DNA from 3 places in the Mesobacillus sp. AQ2 genome. Region 3 is predicted to be linked to each of the others. Evidence: predicted binding sites of a transcription regulator. Region 3 holds the regulator's gene; each other region holds the start of a gene.
What was found. Region 3 encodes Rex, which represses fermentation and respiration genes when NADH is low (regulators of the CRP and FNR family bind a similar motif). Its sites were predicted from a motif close to TTGTGAAATATTTCACAA; they were not measured.

Region 1 (6,614 bases), 1.2 Mb from region 3:
TAATTAAAGACCAATTAAATAGACCGCTCCGCGATTTGCGTATTTCTGTTATAGATCGCTGTAATTTCCGGTGTCAGTATTGCATGCCTGCCGAGATTTTTGGACCAGACTTTGCATTCTTGCCTAAAAGTGAGCTTTTGTCATATGAAGAAATCGAACGTGTGGCCAAATTGTTCATAGATCTGGGTGTTGAAAAAATCAGGCTCACAGGCGGCGAGCCATTGATGCGGAAAGACTTGCCGATCCTTGTCAAGAAGCTCAACCAGATTGAAGGGCTTAAGGATATCGCATTGACTACCAATGGCGTGATGCTCCCTAAATATGCCGAAGAGCTGTATGCAGCAGGGTTGAAGCGCGTGAATATCAGTCTGGATAGCTTAAAGGATGAGCTGTTCGGCGAAATCAATGGCCGCAATGTAGGGGTAGGGCCAGTACTCAAGGGAATCGAATCGGCAAAAAAGGCCGGGTTGGGCGTTAAAATCAACATGGTCGTCAAGAAAGGCCTGAATGATTCCGAAATTCTTCCGATGGCAGAATTCTGTAAAAAGGAAGGACTGGAGCTCCGATATATTGAATTCATGGATGTGGGCAGCACTAATGGCTGGAAGATGGACGACGTCATCACGAAAAAGCAAATCCATGACATGCTGAGTCAGCACTATGAATTGGAACCCGTAGATCCTGATTACTTTGGCGAGGTCGCTAAAAAATACCGATACAAAGGTACGGATATCAACGTCGGCTTTATTTCCTCAGTTTCTGAGTCCTTCTGCTCCAGCTGTACAAGATCACGTTTATCAGCGAATGGCCAGGTGTTCACCTGCCTTTTCAATGGCAATGGTCATGATATCCGTGACTTCATGCGTGCCGGTGCAACCGATGACGAGCTTCGTGAACGAATCACAAATATCTGGAATCACAGAACGGACCGTTATTCAGATGAACGTACAGCTGAAACCGTCGCGAACAGAAAGAAAATCGAAATGTCCTATATTGGCGGCTAAAGACTCCTTCGGGGGTCTTTTTCTGTTCCTCTGGAGTTTTTTATCCAAAGGAAAACAGAGGCTTCTGGATTTTGGGCATACTATGTTTCCAACCAAAAGGTTTATGGGTATACATGAATCTACGATAAAATTTGTTGGAGACTGCCGAATGCTAAAAAGAAGAATTGAATTTTTATTTGTATTTATTTTAATGGTGTGTTTTTATATTGTCTTTTTTACTGGGTACAGCCAGGCAATTAAGATTGCAGCGATCACCGTTTACTCCCTTATCCTGTTTGTCAGCATCTTTTCGTTGATGCTCGAGAACCGTTCCGCACAGCATACGCTGATGTGGATGTATGTAATGCTGTTATTTCCTGTCGCCGGGTATTTCTTTTACCTATTTTCAGGACAGCTGTATTTAAAAGGGTATCTGTATAAAAGCAAGCGTACCAGGGATCGTGACCAATGGGAAAAGCTGATGAGGAATGAAGAGTCGAGGGATCTTTCTTTCTTGATTGAAAATCAGTTTTGCTTCGCAAAATATGCAAAGAATTCAGCGTTGACTCCGATTACGACCGACTCAAGGGCAAAAATCCTTAAAAATGGGGAAGAGACTTTTTCTGAATTAAAAAAGAAATTGAAGGAAGCAGAAAAGTTCATCCATATGGAATACTATATTTTCAGGTCTGACCGGCTTGGCAGGGAAATAATTGACATCCTGATAGAAAAAGCCAGGCAGGGTGTTGAGGTTTTATTCATGTTCGATGCTGCCGGCAGCATGAAGATTGCCGCCACGGACCTTAAGGACATGCAGGAGGCAGGCGTTAAAGCTGCGCCGTTCTCTCCGCTCAAATACGGGTTCTTCAATCAGAAATTCAATTTTCGGAATCACAGGAAGATTGTCATCATTGACGGGGAAATCGGATTTGTCGGCGGATTGAATGTAGGCGTAGAATACCTCGGTGAAGATGAGAAAATCGGTTTTTGGCGCGATACCCATATGGTGCTGACAGGAGAGGCTGTCTATACCCTCCACAATGTCTTCCTGCTTGATTGGGAATATGTGAGCGGTGAAAGGGCACTTGGGAACTATATAGCCGAAAAAAAGCCGCATGAGAGCGATGAGCTGGATGGTGCGATTCAGGTAGTGCCAAGCGGGCCGGACACACAGCAAGGAATCATGAGTGATTTTTACTACACGATGATGTCCTGCGCAACTAAGTCGATTTGGATTGCCACTCCTTATTTTGTTCCTGATGAAGCGATAAGGACAGCATTGAGAGTGGCTGCAGCCAAAGGAATAGAAGTAAGGATCATGGTTCCGGAAATCAATGACAGCTATCTGACACAATATGCCAGCCGATCATACTTTTCTGAACTGCTGCGGAATGGGGCAGAGATTTACTCCTATAAAAAGGGGTTCCTGCACCAAAAGGTCATCATTGTCGATGGGAATATCGCTTCGATTGGGACGGCCAATATGGACATGAGGAGTTTCCATCTTAATTTTGAAGTGAACGTCTTCCTGCTTGGAACGAGTTCAATCAGAGATCTTGTAGCACATTATGAAGCGGACCTCGAAGATTCAGAGAAAATCAGTGCTGTCCAATATCATAAACGAGGACTCTGGGAAAGAACGAAGGAATCCTTCGCCAGACTGTTTTCAGGTGCATTATAGACCAACCAAAAAATGACCCCATCTTGAGAAAAAGGGGTCATTTTTTTACTGAGGCCTGCGATTTTCCTTTTATGCAATAAATCTCGGGAATAGAATATTATTCTCAAGATGTACATGCATGAATGTGTGTGACTCCAGGGCTTCAAGCCGCTTGTAAACTAAACGGTATGTTCCGCATGCATCGATTGGCGGATTGAAATCTTCAGTAATCTCGCGTAATTGTTTCAATATTGAGCCTGCATGATCATGTTCTTTCTCTAATTCTTCGATTTCGGCAATGATTCCAGCCCGCTTTTCAACATCAGCACTTTCAAGTTCCAGAAGCAGCGGGAACACTGTGGCTTCCTCTTTGGCTGTATGCTCTAAGAGCTCCTTTTTTAATTCATAAAAAAGTTCATTTACTTTTAACAGTTCATCGTGGCGTTCACCATGGACTTTCGCTACTTTGGTTACATATGGGCTTAGCATTTTCAGTTCTTCCTCAAGCTCACGGTGGTATTTATTCTTGATATGCTCGATCAATTCTTCAGAATCTGTATCGGTCCATACCTCCATGTTTTCGGCTGTGCCATTATGTTTTTTGTAAAGTTCTTCCAGCTGATTCATCAATTCAGGAACGTCAAGGTTCTGCTCCAACGCGGCTTCTGATAGCGGACGGTTGCCGCCACAGCAAAAGTCGAGTCTGTTTCTCTTGAATAAATCACTGGATTGAGGGAATATATTGACAATATCTTTAACTAGTGAATGTTGTTCAAAAGGCATTTTCATTAAAAAAACCTCCAATAAAAAATGTATACTGTTTACATACTCAGCATAAAGCAAATGTAATTACTACTTGGTGATGTGTATCACACTTCACAAAAAATCTACATATTTTTAAAAGTTTTTATGAGAGAATACTGTGAGGTTTGTTATGTATTCATTTTTACATTACTCTTATAATGAAAAGTGTAATCAATCAAGAGAAGCCTGCAATAGGAGCTGATTATATGTTAGAGCGAAGGAATCCTATCCCAATCGGAGAGGCAGTTAAGAGAGTAATGGAGCACAAAAAGAGTGGCTCTATCGAATATGTTTCAATCAATGAGAGTTATGGGCGCTATTTATCAGAGGATCTGAAAGCCACAAGTGATGTTCCGCATTTTGACAGAGCACCCTACGATGGCTATGCAATAAGGTCAGTCGATTCAGCGGAAGCTTCCCAAAACCAGTCAGTCGAATTTGAAGTGGTGGACCATATTGGGGCAGGAATGCTTACGGATAAGGAACTGGGACCTTTCCAGGCTGTAAGGATCATGACTGGGGCCCAAATGCCAGTTGGCGCCGATGCTGTGGTCATGCTTGAATTAGTAAAGGAAATCGAGCGTGATGGAAAGAAATATATGGAAACGAAACGCAAGCATAATAAAGGAGACAATGTTTCCTATCGCGGCGAGGATGCAAAGGAAGGGGAAGTGCTTGTCAAAAAAGGCACGTTCATCAATCCTGGTATCCAGGCGATGCTGGCGACTTTTGGCTATGCTCAGGTCCCTGTTGCGAAAAAACCGGTGATAGGCCTTTATGCAACCGGCACTGAACTGCTTGATGTCCATGAGCCGCTTGAACCGGGAAAAATCCGCAACAGCAATTCATATATGATTTCCGCTCAGATTCTCCGGGCGGGAGCTGAAGTTAAATATTTCGGTCAGCTGCCTGATGACTTTGACACCTGCTTTGATGCAGTAAGCAAAGCGATTGAGGAAGTGGATTTATTCATTACAACCGGGGGAGTTTCCGTAGGGGACTATGACTACCTGCCGGAAATTTATGCAAAGCTTGGAGCGGAAGTCCTGTTCAATAAAGTAGCGATGCGTCCGGGAAGCGTGACGACGGTTGCCCAGCTGGATGGCAAGCTGCTGTTTGGCCTGTCTGGAAACCCATCTGCCTGCTATGTAGGATTTGAGCTATTCGCCCGGCCGATCATCAGAACAATGCTGTTTACCGATAAGCCGCATCTAAGGAAGGAAAAGGCGATTTTGAATGCCAATTTCCCTAAGGCAAATCCATTCACAAGATTTGTCAGGAGTGCCCTGACAATCGAAAACGGAAAGCTGGCAGTTACACCGAGCGGTCTTGATAAGTCGAATATTATCATGAGCTTAGCGGGTGCTAATTCACTTATGATTCTTCCGGGAGGAACAAGAGGTTTCGAAGAAGGAACTGAGGTCGAGGTCCTGATGCTAGAGGACCATGTTGGCAGTGACTGGCCTTGGTAAAACCGGTACTGTTCCAGGTGGCAGGATATCAGAACAGCGGGAAGACGACACTGAGCCTTAACCTGATTCAGCAGCTTTCTGCAGCTGGCCTGGAGGTTGCTACGATCAAACACCATGGCCACGGTGGAAAGCCGGATATCGCGGAGGAAAAGGATTCAGGCCGCCATATGGGCGCAGGAGCAGTTGTCTCCCTTGTCGAAGGTGGAGGCAGGCTCGTCCTTCACGCGGAGAATCGGCAATGGTCCCTGGCTGAAGAAATAGAGGTTTTATCCTGCTTCGAGACAGATGTCATCCTGATAGAAGGCTATAAACGCGAGGCCTATCCAAAAGCGGTCATTCTAAGGAACGAAGCAGATTTAGAATTATTGAAAGTTCTTGCAAATATCAAGGTGGTTTTTTATCGTGACCCGAATCTGGCCAATCTATTGAAAGATTGTGCCTGCCCTGTCTTTCAAATGGAAGATGACAGGGGAGTGAATTGGGTTCTTGATTATATTCTCGAGCAAGTTTAGGTGGAAAGTTCGTCTTTCCACCTATTTTTATGTCGAATTTAGCTGGATGGGCGACTTTTATCACTGTCACTTCACACTTGCACGGTTAGAATGTTAAATGGAGTCCGATGATTGTGTAATTTTTGTGAGGTGAAAGCAGTGGAAATGCTGCAGATGTTTTTATGGATTGTCTACCCTTATACGGTAGTTGCCATAGTTGGGATGGGCCTGGTCTGGCGATATGATTCATCAAGGGATGAGGAGGCACGCTCAACTGCAGGGAAGCTTCTGCTGATGGTGGTAAAAGTAATGATGGCTGCGAGTACAGCGACCGGGATTGCCATAGTGCTTTCGAGCAGCATGGCTGATGAACCGCTCCTATTGTTCCGATGGCTGATCAGTCTCGCACAGCTGCAGCCAGACATAAGCTTAATCCTGGAGATTTCCATTCTCTCAAAGATCCATTTTGTCGTTGTGTTCTTGTTCCTGTTAAGTCTGGCATTCACAAAGGAAATTTATTATCTTTTGAAGCCGCATCAATATTTGAAGAAAATCTATCTCAAGCTTCAGGTTGAGAAAAGAGGATGAACTCTTGACTGCACACAATTGGTTATCGAATACAACCAATTGTGTGCAGCTTATTTTATTTTAGTGGCTCTTTTTTGACAGTTCGGTGTCAGTTGCAAACAGGGGTGGCAAAATGTGATGAGTTTCACTTATGTAATCCTCCGGCTGTTTTATAGTTAAAGCAGGAACCAAAAGGGAGTGTTCATTCATGAAATTATTTATGCCAAAACAGCATGGAGCCTGGGCGATGTTGATCATCCCTTTCTGGCTTGGAGCAGCGGCAAGTGAAATCGTCTGGCAGCATATCCCGTTTTTTATTGGGTGGCTATTACTATATTTGGGAACATATCCGCTTCTGTTGATGTTCAAAAAAAAGAAAATCCCGTTTTATCGCAAATGGGCGCTAATCTATATCATCCCATCCTTAGTATTCTTAATGGTCCCGTTATTCACGACACCATCCATTGTGTTCTTTGGGTTTGCGATGATTCCATTTTTCGTCCTTAATGCCTATTTCTCGGCCAAAAATAAAGACAGGGCACTGATGAATGATCTAAGCGCGATCATTGTTTTTTCCATCGCTGGCCTTGCAAGCAGTTATCTGCCTGCTGCAGAAATCAATCAGCACGGTGTTCTC
Region 2 (6,614 bases), 1.2 Mb from region 3:
CCCCGCCTGTTTTGAAAAATAAAGCGGCACTAGTTTGAAGACGGTACCATTGCCAATCCCCGCACTGATTGCTACCGTAAGACAGCCAATCGTATAAAGGGTCAGGGAAGGTGTGAAAGACAGCAGTATTCCTGAAATGGTCATGCCTGCAAAGACAATCATCAAGATGATGAATGAGTTGAATTTATCACCAAGCCAGCCGCCAATCGGCCTGAAGAATGTAGCAAGGGCAATGAATCCTGCTGTCCTGATTCCGGCATCTACCTTATCGAGCTCAAAATGTGACACAAGGAAATTCGGCAGGTAGATCGTAAAAGCTACAAATGATCCAAATGTTAAGAAGTAAAACAGACTCAATGCCCAGAGTTTCTGGTTCTTGTATACACTTTTAATTTGATCCCCCAGTGGTGTAGGAACTTTGGGTTCATTTTTGTCACCAAGGAAAAAGTTAAGCAATGCAAATGCCAGTAAAAGCACCAGGTAAAGCTGGACTGTTGACTGCCAGCCAATCTGCGATGCAATGACCGGTGCCGAAAAAGTCGTGACCGCAGTTCCGAGATTGCCTACCCCATAAATTCCGTTCACAAATCCATGGCGTTCTTTTGGATAGTATTTCGGGAGGGATGTCACACCGACAGAAAAAATTGCACCACCTATACCGACCAGCAAGCCGCCGATCAGCAGGTCAATAAAAGAATCTGCCAGACTGATGAAATACACCGGAAACAACAGGAATGCGAAGCTGACAAAGAACAGTTTTCGTGCTCCATATTTGTTTGTCCAGTATCCAATCGGTATCCTCATAACGGAACCCAGGACAACAGGAATGGCAGTCGCCATCGCGATTTGATTTGCTGTAAGCTTTATATCCTCTTTAATGAACGGCATTAATGCGGATAAAATAACCCACACCATAAAACCTGCAACCAGACTGAGCGTTTGAAGCGGCAGCTGATTTTTTTGTGTTCGCATGATTCTTCCCCCTCCTAGTTTTCAGGCGATTTTTGCTTGATAAATAAATCGTAGAAAAATACATGGCCTTATGATGTGAAGAACTTCACTCCTATTTCTTTGTTCAATAAACTGTCACAGTTGACTTCTAACATCGGAATCAACTTACTTTTTTTATCGATATAATATACCTATAGCAACTTTGTTTCGAAAATGTGAACAAAACGAAGAGAGAATGTGACGGGATTTTGACAATTCCCCATGCGTTATTTAGTTAACACTATCCAGATGTTATTATTGTCTCAATAACGAAAAGCCACGGAAACTTATATTCTAAAAAAGGGTGATGACCATGCCAAACACAACGAAAGTGACTCATTCAATAGAAATTAAAGAATTGCTCCAGTTTGCAGACAGGACATTCAAGGTTAAGAAGGGCACATACTTGTTCCAGGAAGGCATGGAGGCAGAGGAGCTTTATTTGATTCTTGGCGGAAAGGTGCAGATTAGCAAGGTAACCCAGGATGGACGTGAACTTGCGTTAAGGATTTGCGGGGAAAATGATCTATGCGGTGAATTGACCCTGTTTACCGAGGCACCAAAATATTTGCTTAGCGCATTGATCCTTGAGGATGCAACCATCTCCGCAATCAGGAAAGATGTCATCGAGAAGGAGATTTTTCAAAATCCATCGCTGGCATTCGAATTCATGAAATGGATGAGCGACCATTTCCGCAAAACACAGACTAAATTCCGTGATTTAGTACTTAACGGAAAAAAGGGAGCGCTATTCTCTACATTGATCAGGATGACGAACAGCTATGGTATCCATAAAGATACCGGCATTCTGATTGACCTTCCATTAACAAATCAGGAACTGGCCAATTTCTGCGGCACATCACGTGAAAGTACAAACAGGATCCTGAATGACTTGAAACGCGAAGGTATCATCTCCATTAAAAAAGGGAAAATCCTGATTCATGATGTAGATTACTTACGCAAGGAAATCGGCTGTGAAAATTGTCCGGCGGTTTTCTGTTCAATCGACTAATATAAAAAGCGAGTGAAGCCCAGCTTCACTCGCTTTTCTATTATGAGGCACCCCTTTTAGAAGCAGAGCTGCTTTTTTTCTTTCCTTTTCCCTGGTTTGTTAGCTTTCCTGCTTTTGTTTTCTCAGCGCTTTAGGAATATACACGCAGAACGGTTCGCTCTCCAGGTAATCTCCTGTCATGGCATATGCCCGAGAACGCGAACCTCCGCATACATGCCTGAACTCGCAAACACCACATTTCCCTTTGTATTCATCAGGATTCCTCAGTGACTTGAATACGGGAGATTCCCTGTAAATTTCAGCAAGAGGCTGTTCCCGGACATTCCCTGCTTTAACCGGTAGCAATCCGCTCGGGTACACATCTCCAATATGGGATATGAATACAAACCCATTTCCATCGTTAACACCTTTTGGAGCCCGGCCGAGACCATCGATGGATCCCGTCAACCCCTCATTTGTCAGGGCCGTCAAGTAGTTGATTTCGTCTGTATGATCCCTGGCTTCACGCATTTTTTGCTGAATGACAACCCGGCGGTAGTGCTGGGCAGCTGTAGTTTTTATGTCGAACTTCACCCGTTTGCTTAAATTATAAAGCCATTGGAACACTTTTTCATGCTCCACAGGTGAAATCATGTCCTTTTCCTGGCCGCGTCCTGTCGGGACAAGGAAAAATACACTCCACAGGACACAATCCAGATCTTCAACCATTTTTGCCATTTCATCTAAATACTCTATATTATATCGGGAAATGACGGTATTGATCTGTATCGGAATTTCGAGCTCGTGCAGATATTTTATTCTTTCCATCGTTAAATCAAAGGAACCGGCTGTTCCCCTGAAGTGGTCGTGAACTTCTGCTGTTGGTCCGTCGATACTGAAGGCCCATCGCGATAGACCGACCGCCTTTGCCTTTTCAATCGCTTCCTTGGTTACATTCGGTGTCGCACTTGGTGTCATTGATACACGTACACCTTTTTTCACAGCGTACTCGGCGATATCAAAGACGTCCTCCCTCATTAAAGGGTCTCCGCCTGTGAACACGAGCATCGGATTATTCATTTCGTATATTTGGTCAATCAGCGCTTTTCCCTCTTCGAAAGACAGTTCACGAGGATCTCTTCTATATTGTGCCTCCGCACGGCAGTGCAGGCATTTCAACTGGCAGGCTCTTGTAAGTTCCCAAATCACAATGAATGGGTCTTTGTTAAAATCTCTATCAAACATATTGGCGCCTCCTTAAGTACTTCTCTATACAAGAAGTATATAAGTGTTTCCAACATGTTTAAGTGAACTAACTCACATAAATTATGGCCAATCGTTCTTTTTCTATGACAATTTTGTGACCTTTGTCTTCAAAACAAATAAAAAACAGCAGGAGATTTCCTGCTGTCAGATGAAAGAAAAATCAAGGGCTGCTTTTATCTTGCGGACTAAATGGTCTGATGAACCAGCTGGTCTAATGCAACCATTTCTAACTTTTGATCACGAGGGATTGGATTGTTCTTGGAATGTATCTTTATCACATTTAGCGTTATATGTATCTATTTTAAAAGAGACTTACGGTTAGTTCCACACTAAGTTGAGGAATCCTGTTGATTGGAGTGGAAGGCGCGTAGACTCCTGTGGGATCAGACGGACAGGTGAGACCCCGCAGACGCCAACGGCGGCGAGAGGCTCAGCGCCGGCCCCGCGGAAAGCGAAGCGCCTGGAACGGAAATCAAAAGCCCCATTCCAGCACAAACAAAAAAACTGTAGACAAGCTCGAATTCCATCGAGTTTGTCTACAGTCTGACAGCAAGAAATTTTCCTGCTGTTTCAAAAGGCTGATTAATCCCTTACCCCAAGGGCAATTTTCGCGTAACGTGACATCATGTCTTTTGACCATGGCGGATTGAAAACAATGTTCACTTCTGTATCCTTGATTTCTGGAAGGTCGGCAAGTGCTAATTTAACCTGCTCGACGATTGTGCCGGCTAGCGGGCAGCCCATTGACGTCAGGGTCATCGTTACAGTTGCAAGCCCTTCTTCATTCAAATCAACATCATATACAAGCCCTAAATTCACGATATCTACGCCAAGTTCAGGGTCAACGACCATCTCAAGCGCACCCATAATGCTCTCTTTTAATTCTTCATCCATCGGTGAACACTCCTTTATTAATGCTGTACCTGTTTCTATCATAACAATGATTCATTCCCATTAAAAGCGGAAGGTATTAGATATGCTTTGCAAACCACTCTGCTGAAGCCTCTACACCAGCGTTTGACACATTGTGCCCAGCATGTTCATCCGTAATGAACTCCAACATTCCTTTTGTTCCCACATAGTTTTTCCTAGTTTGCTCATAAAAATGATAGGCCGATTCATATGGTACTACTGGATCCATCCTGCCATGCCAGAACAACAGAGGACGTTTGTTCAGTTTTTCCGGCTGCTGGCTGAGGTCATACTGCTTCAGCTGATTGAGCAGTTCTGAAATTTCTTCTTTCGATAAATTGATATTTACATTCCGTTTTTCCATTTCATTCAGCTGCCACAGAGCAAACTGCTCAAATGACGGATTGCCCATTAAACTCACGCCGGCCTTGATCCAGTCATACTTAGCCATCGCGCCTAGCGTGGTGATGCCGCCCATCGATGTTCCGGCTACGCCAATCCTCGAAGGATCAACTAGTCCTTCATCGACCAATTCTGTTCTGATTGATGGAAGCTCTTCGATAGAAGTTATGACGATTTCCCAGAAACGGAAGCCAAGTTCTGTCTCTGACAATCCCTCACTGCGGGTTCCATGGTATTTTGCTTCTGGCATGATCACCCTGAAACCTTTTTCGGCATAGAGATAGGCATAATGCATGTTTCGTTCCTTTGTGCTTGTAAAACCATGCAGAAAAACAATCAATGGCATTCTATCTGAAAATTGACTTTGTTTTGCGATATGAAGAACGGGAATATCTTGAATGCGTTTCTTTTCGACTAAAATCACTGTTAAACCCTCCAAATTATGCGAACAGACAATAAATTTTACCGCGCTTTAAAGTATGTTATATGATTTTTTTACAATTTAAATGTAAAATGGTTACCATAGTGGTTATAAGAAGAAATTCACTACCATCCAAATATGTATTGTAGAACTCTTATGAAGAAAGAGCCAATCATACGCATAGGATTTAAAAAACAGAGATAAGAAGGAGTATTTATGGCTGAAAAACATTTAATCGCTTTAGACCTGGACGGTACATTACTTACAGATGATAAAAAGATTTCTGAACGGAACAAACGAGTCATCAAAAAAGCACGTGAAGAAGGACATGTAGTTATGATCGCTACAGGTAGACCATTCCGTTCGAGTGAAATGTATTACCATGAACTGCAGCTGGACACACCAATCGTCAATTTCAATGGAGCTTTCATTCACCATCCGCTTGACAACAGCTGGGGTGTACATCATTCCCCTTTATCGATTGATGTTGCCAAGGACATTGTCGAAGCACTCGATGACTTTAAATTTTATAACATCATCGCCGAAGTAATCGATGATGTATATGTCCATTATCATGATGAAAAATTGATGGATATCTTCAATTTAGGCAACCCAAATATAACAACCGGTGATTTAAGACGGTTCCTAAAGGCATCTCCGACAAGTATGCTGATCCATTCTGACGAGGAGGATGTCCGCAAGATCCGTGCTCACCTTTCTGAGGTCCATGCAGAAGTGATTGATCACAGAAGCTGGGCAGCACCATTCCATGTCGTGGAAATTGTCAAAAATGGCTTGAATAAAGCTGTCGGGTTAAAAAAGGCCTCTGATTATTTCCAAATTCCTGCTGAGCGGATCATTGCATTCGGCGATGAAGACAATGATTTAGAGATGCTGGAATATGCAGGACGGGGAATCGCGATGGGCAATGCCGTGGCCGATGTAAAAAATATCGCCAACGATATGACCCTGACAAATGAGGAAGACGGAATTGGTGTGTATTTGAACGATCTGCTTAATCTGAAAGCACTATAAAATAACAAGAAGTGATTTGTCCGATAGGAATGAGTTCTATCGGACTTTTTGCATGTTTTCCTGTTGCGTATGTCCAATTGGAGGCCTCTATCGGACACTTTTCCTTTCCTCACGCTTCTGTTTGTCCGATAGAAGGGCTCTATCGGTCACTTTTTCTTTCCTTACACTCCTGTTTGTCCGATAGGAGGGCTCTATCGGTCACTTTCCCTTTCCTCACGCTTCGGTTTATCCGATAGATAGGCTGTATCGGTCACTTTTCCTTTCCTTCCGTTTCTGTTTGTCCGACAAAGTTGCTGTACAGAAAAAATTCAATCATAAATGTCTGAACCTGCCAAATCGAACCTGGTTCGTTCCCGATTGTTTTTCCCCTAAAAGAGCATACTATGACTGAAGCAGCCAGATTGGCTGTTTCAAAATTCGCTCGTAGATGGAGGGGTAAAACGATGGGTAAAGGCAATAAATCCAAGCGTTTTGTACAGCAAGGGGTAGATTCTGTCTCCAAGCATTCTCAAAGAATCCCTTACCACACCACGTATGCCGAAGCTGAAGCTCAAAAGATGGCGAATGTCAGAGAGTCCTCTTTAGGGGGAATTTAGA
Region 3 (6,614 bases):
ACTTTTTTGTTGGATAAAAAGTAGAATTCTGGGTTTTTAAAATGGAAATAATATTTGTTTTTTTCCAGTTTGCGAATAAAAAGGCTGGTTTTGCGAATAAAAACAGCATTTTTGCGATTAAATACACCGTTTTTGCGCACAAACCAAATCATTAGTAAACAATCCACAACTTTCTGTGGATAACCATCATCAATAAGTTTTCACATACAAAAAAACCGGACACATTCATGCCCGGTTTTTCCAAACTTACGCCAATTCTGTCCACTCTTCCATCAGTTCGTCGAGTTTTTCCTTGGCGGTTTCAATTTTGGAATTGATTTCTCCTGCTTTTTCATGATCCTGGAATACTTCGGGGTCACAAAGCAATTCTTCATATTCTGCAACTTCTGTCTCGAGCTTATCGATCAACGCTTCGACCTCTTCCATACGCCGTTTGCGCTGGCGCTCGAGCTTCTTTGCCTCTTTATCCTGCTGATAGGAGGTCTTGTCCTGTTTGACTGATTCGGTGACTATGCCAGCTGCTATGGCCGCCTGTCTGGCCAGTTCCTCAAGTTCTTCCTGCTCTAACTTCTTCTCGACATAATAATCATAATCACCTAGATATTCTGTTGCCCCACTACGATCGAGCTCAAGGACCTTGGTAGCGATCCTGTTGATAAAGTAACGGTCGTGGGAGACGAACAGGATGGTGCCTGGATAATCGATCAAGGCGTTCTCAAGCACTTCCTTGCTGTCCAGGTCCAGATGGTTTGTCGGTTCATCCAAAATTAGGAAATTGGACTTTTGCAGCATCAGCTTGGCTAGTGCCAACCGTGCTTTTTCACCGCCGCTCAGGGTGTAGACGATTTTTAACACATCATCGCCTGAAAAAAGGAAATTGCCCAATACGGTGCGGATTTCCTTTTCCGATTTCAGTGGATACTCGTCCCACAGTTCATTTAAAACTTTTTTATTCGAGCTCAGCTCTGCCTGTTCCTGATCGTAATAGCCGATTGAGACATTTGAGCCGTACTGAATATTGCCGGTAATCGAAGGCAGTTTTTCGACGATTGTTTTTAGTAAGGTCGATTTTCCGACGCCGTTTGGCCCAACAAGTGCAGTACTGTCGCCACGCGAAAGGTTAAAAGAGATATTTTCGGATACGGCTTCATTCTGATAGCCGACAGCAAGTGTATTTACCTTCAGGACGTCATTCCCGCTCTGGCGTTCGATCTGGAAGCTGAAGGAAGCTGACTTTTCATCTCCCATCGGCCTGTCCATCCGATCGATTTTCTCGAGTTGTTTCCGGCGGCTCTGGGCCCGTTTCGTTGTCGAGGCCCTGGCAAGGTTCCGCTGGATAAAATCCTGCAGCTTGGAGATTTCATCCTGCTGCTTTTCATATAACTTCAGGTCGCGCTCGTAATTTGCTGCTTTTTGTTCTAAATATAAGCTGTAATTGCCCGGGAACTTCGTCAGCTGGTGACGGGAGATTTCGTATACTTGGTTCACAACCTTATCAAGGAAATAACGGTCGTGTGAAACAATCAGAATCGCACCATCATAGCCCTGTAGATACTGCTCTAGCCAGGAAAGTGTGTCAATGTCCAGATGGTTGGTTGGTTCGTCAAGAATCAAAATATCTGGACGTGTCAATAACAGCTTGGCGAGCGCAAGCCTTGTTTTCTGTCCTCCGCTTAAAGTGGAGATTTTTGTGGAATAATCAAAAGACTGGAAGTTCAGGCCGTGCAGGACCGAGCGGATGTCAGCTTCATACTGATAGCCGCCTTTTTCTTTGAACTGGACCTGCAAAACGTCATAATCCTTCAATACTCTTTCATACTCGGACTCGTTCGACAGGATGCTTGGATCAGACATTTTTTCCTCAAGCCGGCGCAGGTCTTTTTCCATGCTGTGCAGATGATCAAAAACGGCCAGCATTTCATCCCAAATACTTTTCTCGGATTCCAGCCCGGTATTCTGGGCAAGATAGCCGATTGATGTTCCTTTCGGGCGGATGATCTCGCCGCCGTCATGGGATTCATAGCCGGCAATGATTTTCAGGAGGGTTGATTTCCCAGCCCCGTTCCGGCCGACAAGAGCAACACGATCATTGGTCTGTATTTCAAACTTGATATTCGATAAAATAAGATCAGCCGCAAAATATTTTGATAGCTGATTGACTTGTAATAGAATCATTATTTTTCACCTCTAATGCCTTAGGGATAGTGTAACCCAATCCTATGGGCTCGGCAATATGTGCGGCCTGCTACAGGCGGTAAGGCAGAAAAATTTCATCTTCTATATGTGAAGATAGAAACAAAGTTCACACACAAGTTTGTGAAAATAGTGTATTATTTGGTTGAAAGGAGCTTGAAGATGGCAGAATTTACGCATTTTAATGAAGAGGGAAGAGCGAAGATGGTCGATGTCAGTGAAAAACCTGAGACGGTCCGTACGGCAGTCGCCCATTCAAGCATTACCGTTAATGAAGATATATATGTAAGGATTACTGAAAATAAGATGAAAAAAGGTGATGTCCTGGCAGTCGCGCAGGTTGCTGGCATCATGGCAGCCAAGAAGACGTCCGAAATCATTCCGATGTGCCATCCGATTCCATTAACAGGAATTGACCTTTCGTTTGAATGGGAGCAAAATGGAAATGATTATATTTTAAATATCGCTGCAGCAGTTAAAACAAAAGGGAATACAGGGGTAGAAATGGAAGCGTTAACAGCAGCATCTGCATGCGCGCTGACTGTTTATGATATGTGCAAGGCCGTTGACAAAGGCATGGTGATCGGCAAAACCTATCTTGTGGAGAAAACTGGCGGGAAAAACGGCGATTTTAAGAGAGATGAGAAGTTAAAATAGAATACGAACAGGTGGAGGATGGAGAATGACGAATGATGCTATGAAGATTCCGCAGGCAACTGCAAAACGCTTGCCGCTGTATTACCGATTTTTATTGAACTTGCATTCTTCAGGCAAGCAGAGGGTATCGTCCGCGGAACTGAGTGAAGCGGTAAAAGTGGATTCGGCTACGATCAGAAGGGACTTTTCCTATTTCGGGGCTTTGGGTAAAAAGGGTTACGGCTACAATGTGAATTACCTGCTGACTTTTTTCCGAAAGACGCTCGACCAGGATGAACTCACGAAGGTTGCGCTGATCGGTGTTGGTAATTTAGGAACGGCGTTTTTGAATTATAATTTTTCCAAAAACAATAATACAAAAATTCAAATTGCCTTCGATGTCGACCTGGATAAGGTTGGGACGCAGATTGGCGATGTGCCTGTCTATCACATGGATGACCTCGATAAAGTTGTTGTCGAGGAAGGCATCCAGGTGGCGATCCTGACCGTGCCGTCAGCGGTAGCACAGCCGATTACGGACAGACTGGTACAGGCGAATGTGAAGGGGATCCTGAATTTTACGCCCGCGAGGCTGAATGTACCGTCTTCAATCAGGATCCATCATATTGATCTGGCAGTAGAATTGCAATCATTGATTTATTTCTTGAAGCATTATCCGACAGACAGTGATTCTGAAGAATAAAAAATGGCTCCTTCGATGAAGGAGCTATTTTTTATCCATTTGTTTCAGTTTGAAATGGAACAGGATCATTCTGATGCCGGAACCGAAATCGAACGTTGCGAGCAGGACGAGCAAATAACTGAAAAATCCCCAGCCAGTATCGTTGACATTTTGGATGGCGAAATAGGTGAATAAGCTGCCTAACAAGATGTAGACAATGCCTGAAAACATAGGCGATTGCTTCATGACTTAAAATCCCCCAATAAAGCTTTGTATTTTCTCTGCTTCTTTTATCATTCTCTCAATGTCTTCCCTGAATACGGATTGAAGCAGTACAACCATTGTATTCATTGTAACATGGGCGATGATCGGCACGATGATCCGCTTTGTTTTTACATAAAGGAAGGCAAACGTAAAGCCCATCGCAGAGTATAGGATCACATGCTCCGGCTCCATATGGGCCAGTGCGAATATGACGGAACTGATCAAGGCTGCTAAGAAAAAGTTCATTTTCCTGTGCAGACTGCCAAAAATAATCTTCCTGAAGACGATTTCCTCCAAAATCGGACCGATGATCGAGCTGACGAGAATCACAACCGGAAACCTTTCAATCAGTTTGATGATTTCCTGAGTATTCTCCGAGCCCATCTCAATTCCAAGCATGCTTTCGATGCTGCCTGCAATCGACTGCGCGAACAAGGCCAGGAATACCCCGGCGAAAGCCCAGGCAGCCGAACTTGCCGGCGAAGAAACTTCACGCAAATCAGCATTTATGGTTCTTTCCTTCCTTAAAATCAGCAGGATGATCAGGAGAGTCAGTGAAAAGCTGATCACAAGCCAGTATGGAATCGCAAGGGTTTGCATTTCATCAAGGCTTTTTCCCATCGCAGCACCGATGAAAGCAATGATTGGGACCCCGACCAGGCTTGAAAGCTGCATAACAATATAGGCAATAATGACGTACCAGTATTCTTTTTTCAATCGAAAAAACTCCTTAATAATGCAGAAATGTATGTTCTGAAATTTTACGTAATAATATGCTGGCCTGTAAAATAAAATACGGGGATAGCTTTGCTTATCTATACACTCTCTATATTCTACTAGTAAATGATTTGAAAGTTCAAATTGTAGGGCCAGGATGAAAAAGTTGGTTGTTCGAACTTAGTATTCCCTGACTACCAGATACTTGTTAAGGTGAATTAAAAATGATTGGAGGTCCAAATGGTTTATTTGGAAACATCCCGACTGATTTTGCGCGACTGGTTAAGCGCAGATTTAGAGCACTTTTGCAAAATGAATGCAGACCCGGATGTGATGAATTATTTTCCTCGTGTTTTATCCTCGGCAGAAACTGAGAGATTTTATCAGGTGATTCTTGCCGAGTTCAAAGAATACGGCTTTGGGTTATATGCGGTTGAAGAGAAGAGAACAAAAGAGTTCATTGGATTCATAGGGTTTCACAGGGCAACATTCGAATCAGATTTTACCCCGTGCATCGAAATTGGCTGGAGGCTGAAGAAAAATGCCTGGGGCCAAGGTTATGCAACAGAAGGTGCCAGGGCCTGTTTGGAATATGGATTCAAGAACCTGGGCTTTAGCGAGGTCGTCAGTTTTACAGCAGAAATCAATAAACCCTCTGTCAATGTCATGAAAAAAATCGGCATGAAACCTGTTAAAACATTTCTTCACCCAAGAGTGGATCAGGATAGTCCGCTGAAGAAGCACGTCCTCTACCAAACCAGGAAATGACGCGGTCAGCAGAGATTTCACCAGCATTCGACACCATCAGGACCCTCGTAAATTTTCATGAAAAATTTTAGCTTCACGCTTGCAAAAAAAATAGAGATTCATTATTATATAAATTGTGTTAGCACTCTATTGAGGCGAGTGCTAATAAAAAAATCTACATATAATTTGAGGAGGTTGTTTCACTTGATCAAGCCACTAGGAGATCGCATTATTATCGAGCTTGTTGAGTCTGAAGAAAAAACTGCAAGCGGTATCGTTTTACCCGACACAGCGAAAGAAAAACCTCAAGAAGGTAAAGTCGTAGCTGTTGGAACTGGCCGTGTACTTGAAAACGGTGAGCGCGTTGCTCTTGAAGTTGAAGTCGGAAACCGCATTATCTTCTCAAAATACGCAGGCACAGAAGTGAAGTACCAGGGGACTGAGTACCTGATCCTACGTGAAAACGACATTCTTGCTGTAGTTGAATAATCACTGCGATTATAGACAGAACGCTATAAATTAAAATTCTGAGGAGGTTTTTCTACAATGGCAAAAGAAATTAAGTTCAGTGAAGAAGCACGCCGCGCGATGCTTCGCGGAGTAGATTCTCTTGCAAATGCAGTAAAAGTAACTCTTGGACCAAAAGGACGCAACGTGGTTCTTGAGAAGAAATTCGGTTCACCTCTTATCACAAACGATGGTGTAACAATCGCAAAAGAAATCGAACTTGAAGATGCATTCGAAAACATGGGTGCTAAGCTTGTTGCTGAAGTAGCAAGTAAGACAAATGACGTTGCTGGTGACGGTACGACTACTGCAACAGTTCTTGCTCAAGCGATGATCCGTGAGGGTCTTAAGAACGTAACTGCCGGCGCTAACCCAATGGGCATCCGCAAAGGTATGGAAAAGGCTGTTATTACAGCTGTTGAAGAGCTTAAGGCTATCTCTAAGCCAATCGAAGGCAAAGCTTCTATCGCACAAGTTGCGGCAATCTCTTCTGCTGACGAAGAAGTTGGTCAATTGATCGCTGAAGCAATGGAGCGCGTTGGCAACGACGGTGTTATCACGATCGAAGAATCAAAAGGCTTCACTACAGAATTGGATGTTGTTGAAGGTATGCAGTTCGACCGCGGATATGCATCTCCTTACATGGTAACTGATTCTGACAAGATGGAAGCAGTTCTTGAAAATCCATATATCCTGATCACTGACAAGAAAATCGGCAGCATCCAGGAAATCCTTCCTGTCCTTGAGCAGGTTGTACAGCAAGGCAAGCCATTATTGCTTGTTGCTGAAGATGTTGAAGGTGAAGCACTTGCTACATTGGTAGTCAACAAGCTTCGCGGAACATTCAACGCAGTGGCTGTTAAAGCAC

Region 1: ric (iron-sulfur cluster repair di-iron protein) is a predicted target of Rex. The motif match lies at 3,501-3,518, and genes of this name have one in related genera.
Region 2: QNH36_RS07070 (TIGR04053 family radical SAM/SPASM domain-containing protein) is a predicted target of Rex. The motif match lies at 3,287-3,304, and genes of this name have one in related genera.

Annotation. Positions count from the first base shown of each region.
Region 1 covers NZ_CP126080.1:1,434,671-1,441,284, forward strand. Annotated here, with positions in the region: gene moaA (GTP 3',8-cyclase MoaA) at 1-1,004, shown strand, start outside; gene cls (cardiolipin synthase) at 1,153-2,664, shown strand; gene ric (iron-sulfur cluster repair di-iron protein) at 2,734-3,432, opposite strand; gene QNH36_RS07100 (molybdopterin molybdotransferase MoeA) at 3,654-4,919, shown strand; gene mobB (molybdopterin-guanine dinucleotide biosynthesis protein B) at 4,913-5,431, shown strand; gene QNH36_RS07110 (respiratory nitrate reductase subunit gamma) at 5,543-5,998, shown strand; gene QNH36_RS07115 (YwiC-like family protein) at 6,186-6,614, shown strand, end outside.
Region 2 covers NZ_CP126080.1:1,427,272-1,433,885, reverse strand. Annotated here, with positions in the region: gene QNH36_RS07080 (nitrate/nitrite transporter) at 1-972, opposite strand, end outside; gene QNH36_RS07075 (Crp/Fnr family transcriptional regulator) at 1,304-2,002, shown strand; gene QNH36_RS07070 (TIGR04053 family radical SAM/SPASM domain-containing protein) at 2,102-3,226, opposite strand; gene QNH36_RS07065 (metal-sulfur cluster assembly factor) at 3,830-4,141, opposite strand; gene yjfP (esterase) at 4,218-4,985, opposite strand; gene QNH36_RS07055 (Cof-type HAD-IIB family hydrolase) at 5,199-6,017, shown strand; gene QNH36_RS07050 (hypothetical protein) at 6,461-6,613, shown strand; gene QNH36_RS07045 (DUF3813 domain-containing protein) at 6,614-6,614, shown strand, end outside.
Region 3 covers NZ_CP126080.1:255,529-262,142, forward strand. Annotated here, with positions in the region: gene QNH36_RS01440 (ABC-F family ATP-binding cassette domain-containing protein) at 247-2,175, opposite strand; gene moaC (cyclic pyranopterin monophosphate synthase MoaC) at 2,356-2,850, shown strand; gene QNH36_RS01450 (redox-sensing transcriptional repressor Rex) at 2,876-3,532, shown strand; gene QNH36_RS01455 (YdiK family protein) at 3,557-3,757, opposite strand; gene QNH36_RS01460 (CPBP family intramembrane glutamic endopeptidase) at 3,761-4,492, opposite strand; gene QNH36_RS01465 (GNAT family N-acetyltransferase) at 4,733-5,260, shown strand; gene groES (co-chaperone GroES) at 5,444-5,728, shown strand; gene groL (chaperonin GroEL) at 5,786-6,614, shown strand, end outside.